Regions from separate parts of the Thermodesulfovibrio sp. Kuro-1 genome, predicted to be linked through region 1. Evidence: riboswitches for the same ligand, from Rfam matches in the RefSeq annotation. Region 1 holds a riboswitch; the other holds the start of a gene.
What was found. Region 1 has a riboswitch for cobalamin ahead of metE (5-methyltetrahydropteroyltriglutamate--homocysteine S-methyltransferase). Riboswitches for the same ligand answer to the same signal wherever they lie in the genome.
Positions count from the first base shown of each region.

Region 2: linked by a shared signal. The riboswitch ahead of FLY87_RS05050 (TonB-dependent receptor) and the one ahead of metE (5-methyltetrahydropteroyltriglutamate--homocysteine S-methyltransferase) in region 1 are both predicted to bind cobalamin.

Region 1 covers NZ_BJKS01000005.1:160,209-162,613, reverse strand. The annotation lists gene FLY87_RS08105 (glycosyltransferase family 4 protein) at 10-933, opposite strand; cobalamin riboswitch at 1,192-1,398, shown strand; gene metE (5-methyltetrahydropteroyltriglutamate--homocysteine S-methyltransferase) at 1,428-2,405, shown strand, end outside.
Region 2 covers NZ_BJKS01000003.1:203,738-206,142, forward strand. The annotation lists gene FLY87_RS05050 (TonB-dependent receptor) at 1-1,030, opposite strand, end outside; cobalamin riboswitch at 1,058-1,303, opposite strand; gene FLY87_RS05055 (nucleotidyltransferase family protein) at 1,757-2,068, shown strand; gene FLY87_RS05060 (DUF86 domain-containing protein) at 2,065-2,405, shown strand, end outside.

The DNA.
Region 1 (2,405 bases):
AACCTGGAACTACTCCAAATGTGCATAAAATCCAGAGAAAGGGAGAGCTGTTGGTCCTAGAAGCTTTTTTGTGAGACGTTTATAGATTATCATGTGCAAATGAAGTCCATCTGGTGAAAATGGAGAGATACCCCTAATAAAAGTTTTTCTGTACATTGAAAAAACTACCTCAAATATAGGATAAACACAAACTACAAAGGGAAACCAGGGAGACACTTCTGAATGTCTATTCCCAAGAAGAACCGATATAGTGCCTATGAGAAAACCGATTAAATAAGCTCCTCCATCACCCAGAAAAATAAGTCCATTTGGATAATTAAGAATAAAAAAGCCTGCTATGGCTCCTATGAGGCTAATACAGAAAATAATTAAAAAGTGATCGCCACCTTTATAGGACACATAACCTAAGGCTAAAAGTATTATCATTGATACCATACTTGCAAGTCCATTAAAACCATCTATAATATTTATGGCATTTGTAATTCCAACAATAGCAAAAACAGTAAAAATAAAAGAAAAAATACCAAAGCTTAAAAAAGCATCTAAAGGAATATCCACTCGTTTGATAGAAGCATCTAAAAGAAAAAAAGCCATTGTAGGTCCAATGCCTATAAGTAGAAGTCTCAATTTAACTGAAAACTTTGCTAAGATATCTTCTAAAAAACCAGCAAAAAATACAGGAACAGAGCAAAGTATTAGCAGCACAAAGTCATATGAACAGGACTCTCTTCTAAGAAAAACCAGAGCTAAAGCTCCCGGGAGAGCTATAAAAATTCCAGTTCCGCCAATCCTTGGAGTTGGAGAGTAATGGAACCTCTGAGGACCTACATGTAGATGATCTGAAATAAGGGAGCTTATTCTTTTAGATTGTATGATTATAAAAAGAGATATTATAAAGCTAATGAAAAAAGAAAGAAATAGATAAGATATCATGATTTATCCTTTATCAATAATAAAATATATTCAGGCATTATAAGCCCTTTATCCAAATAATATCCCACCACTTTTCTTCCCTCTTTCAGCATTTTTTACTTTATATTATACATTATAAACAAAATTCTGCATTTCCTCTGTGATTCCAGACTCATTATGTAATTAATCGTTGCTTTACTCTGTTATTCCGAGGAGCATGAGTCAGAGATTCCTCATATCATTAAAGATGCACGGAATGACAAGAAATGTCAGAATACTAATTTTTTGAAAGATTTGGATATATTTTGTTATACTTTAACCTAACTGGATTTTAAGGGAAGAGAGGTGAGAATCCTCCGCTGCCCCGCAGCCGTGTTGGGAACGAAAGCCCACTTATGCCACTGGAGAGCAAATCTCTGGGAAGGCGGGCAAGTAGGTTGAAGAGAGCCCAAAGTCGGAAGACCTATCCAGTCAGAGAGCCTTTGGCTTTCTGAAATGCCTCGTGGGAGGAGTAGATGAAGATTAAAACCACTGTCTTTGGCTATCCCCGTATCGGTCCGAAGAGAGAACTAAAAAAAGCTCTGGAAGACTACTGGAACGGGAAGATTTCAAAAGTAGAACTTTTAGAGACTGCCAATTCTTTAATAATCCAGAATGCTAAAGTCATTCAATCCTCTGGGATTGACCTCATTCCATCTAATGAATTTTCTCTCTATGACTTTATTCTTGACCATTCAGTGATGTTTAACGCTGTACCTCAAAGATTTAACAGAATTTCAGACCCCTTGGATAGATATTTTGCTATGGCAAGGGGCACTCAAGAGCTTCCAGCCCTTGAGATGACCAAGTGGTTTAATACGAATTATCACTACATTGTGCCAGAAATAGAGGATGAAGAGTTTGAGCTTATGGAAAACAAGCCCCTTAGGGAATTTGCTTTGCTAAGAGATAGTCTATCCGTAAAAACCAAGCCTGTCATAGTGGGACCTTTTACCTATCTGAAGTCTGCGAAGTTAAATATGGATAGACTGGAAAGATTATCGGAAAAAATATTGCCTGCCTATAAAAAGCTCCTCATAAAACTCGATGCAGCAGGAGTTGAAGAAATACAGATTGATGAACCTGCAATGGTAATGGATATGGAAGAGCGAGAGATAGAACTCTTAACAGGTCTTTACAGGGAGCTGACAAAGGTCCTTACTTTAAAAGTTTATATTCAAACTTATTATGAAGCGGTTTCAGCATATGAAAAACTTGTTTTCTCTCTGTCTGTCCATGGATTTGGATTTGACCTTGTAGACGGCAAGGAAAATCTTGAAAATATACTAACTCTTGGATTTCCATCCGATAAAGTTCTCATTGCTGGAGTTGTATCGGGAAGAGACCCTTGGAGGACAGACTTTACTGTTGTTATGAGCATGCTGGAGAGACTTTTCAGAGTTACCGATAAGATTATGCTTTCCAATTCATCTCCACTAATTCATCTTCCAATA
Region 2 (2,405 bases), on a different contig from region 1:
TTGGATTATAAGGAGCACCTGTGCTTCTTGAGCTTTTAACCTCTATTCTATCCCATTGCGCTCCAATAATAATTCTTTGTTCATTCATTGAAAATATTTTCTGAAGGCTTAAACCCTGTGTAGTTGTTTTTTTCAATGTAAGTTCCGAATTCCCTGTACTTCCTTCATGGTCTTCATCACTTATTTTCGTGAAATAATATCCTCCTTTAAAAGTCTCTGTTTTATACTCCAGATCAAATCTATTTCTTTCAATATCTTTGTAATCATCAGGATCTGGTGAGTATCTTGCTCCGGGAGAACCAATATCCCATCCTCTCCAGTGTTGAAATCCGAAAGATATATATTGCTTATTAAAAAAACTGTATCCAAAACGAGCTGACACAGTTTCATCACTATATCCTGTGTTTTTTATTTTTCCATAATCTCTGGTAGAATATTCATCCATTGAAGACCTGTTGGCTGAAACATAAAAATCAAACACACCTTTTTTACCATTCAAGTCACCTTTTGTTTTCCAGTATTTCCATGAACCTGCTTCACTTCCAATTGAACCATATATACCCTCTTGTTTCCCCTGCTTTGTAATTATGTTTATTACACCACCCATTGCTGAAGAACCATAAAGCACTGAAGCTGGTCCTTTGACAATTTCAATTCGCTCAATATCATCCACAGGAATTGTTGCAAGATTTACTGTTCCAGCTCTGTTCCCATTTATAAGTATTAGAACTCTGCTTTTAAGGTCATCAAAAAGGTCCGTTCTAAATCCTCTCAATCCAATACTGCTTGTAGATAATCCGGGATATTTGTGAACATGACCAATTGATGATTCCACAATTAAATCCCCTGCATTTTTAGCGGTGGAATTTTTAATATCTTCCTGGGTTATAACCTGAATAGAATAAGGTACATCTTTTTTCGGTTCTTCAACTCTTGTTGCTGTTACAATGATTTCTTCAAGTTGGGATTCTTCTGCTAAGGCTGAATTGACAAGAAATATAAAACAGAAAAATAGAATAAAGAAAACCATTTTCCCCTCCCGCGAGGTTTTCTGGAAGTCTAAGACTTCCAACTGGATAGGTCTTCCGGCTTTGGGCTTCCTTTACCTACTTGCCCGCCTTCCCATCATGATCTTACCCATAACAGTGGCTTATGCTTCAAATTCTCCGAATGCTTTGAGACATCTGAAGCTCGGGCTTTCGTTCCCTACACGGCTGCGGGGCAGCGGGGGATTCTCACCCCTCTTCCCTTAATCCAGTTAGGTTAAAGTATAACAAATTATATCCAGAGGTTTCAAAATGACTATTGCTTTGATTTCAAGGAAATTGTCCGTAGTGAATATTTTTTAGAAAAAACTCAGGTATATAACTGCTTTAATATTGTCTATTTTGATTCTTATCTCCCTATAGTTTGCTTCTGTTTATATCAGAGATTCAGTATTTTTTAGAACTTTGTAAAATTAAGGATAGAGTTTTTGAAAGAAAAATAATTGATTTTCAAGGTTTTTTTGGGAGGCAGCGGGAATCGAACCCGCTGAAAGAGGGGATAACTTATTGAATTTATTGGATTTTATTTTTGCGTCGGATAGAGTTCGGATAGAGTTGCAAGAATTTAATTTCTAAAATATTGCATAAATTCAATCTTAAAAATGCGAAAGGGAAAAAACATGACAGAAAAAATAAATTGAAGAAGTTTTTCCGATTAGATAAAATAAAAAAAGATAAATTTCATACTTTAAAGCTAAATATTAGATAAAATGAGCAAAAAAGTTAAAACATTAAAAGAGATTAAGGTTATCTTAGAAAACCTTAAACCTGAATTGGCTAAAAAATACAAGATTAAAGAGATTGGAGTTTTTGGCTCTTGGGTTCGCGGAGAACAAAAGAAAAATAGCGATATTGATATTCTTGTTGAGTTTGAGGAAAATGCAGGAATTAGCCTTTTTGACTTTATTGAAATAGAGGATTATTTAAGAAAAAAAGTGGGCATAAAAGTGGATTTGGTTGAAAAAAAAGCATTAAAACCTTATATAGGTAAGAATATATTAAGGGAAGTAATCTATTTATGAAAAGAGAGATAAAAGATTATTTGAATGACATTGTGGACGCAATGGACAAGTCAATAACCTTCACATCTGAAATGAATTATGAGGATTTTGTCAAAGATACAAGAACTGTTTATGCGGTTATTAGGGCTCTTGAGATAATAGGGGAGGCTGTTAAAAAAATCCCTGGAAATATAAGAAAAAAATATTCTCAAATTCCATGGCAAAAAATGGCTGGGATGAGAGATAAGCTAATTCATGAATATTTTGGTGTAATATATGAAAGAGTGTGGGAAACAGTTAAAAGAGACATTCCTCAAGTAAAACCTTTAATTGAAGAAATTTTAGATGTTATGAAGAA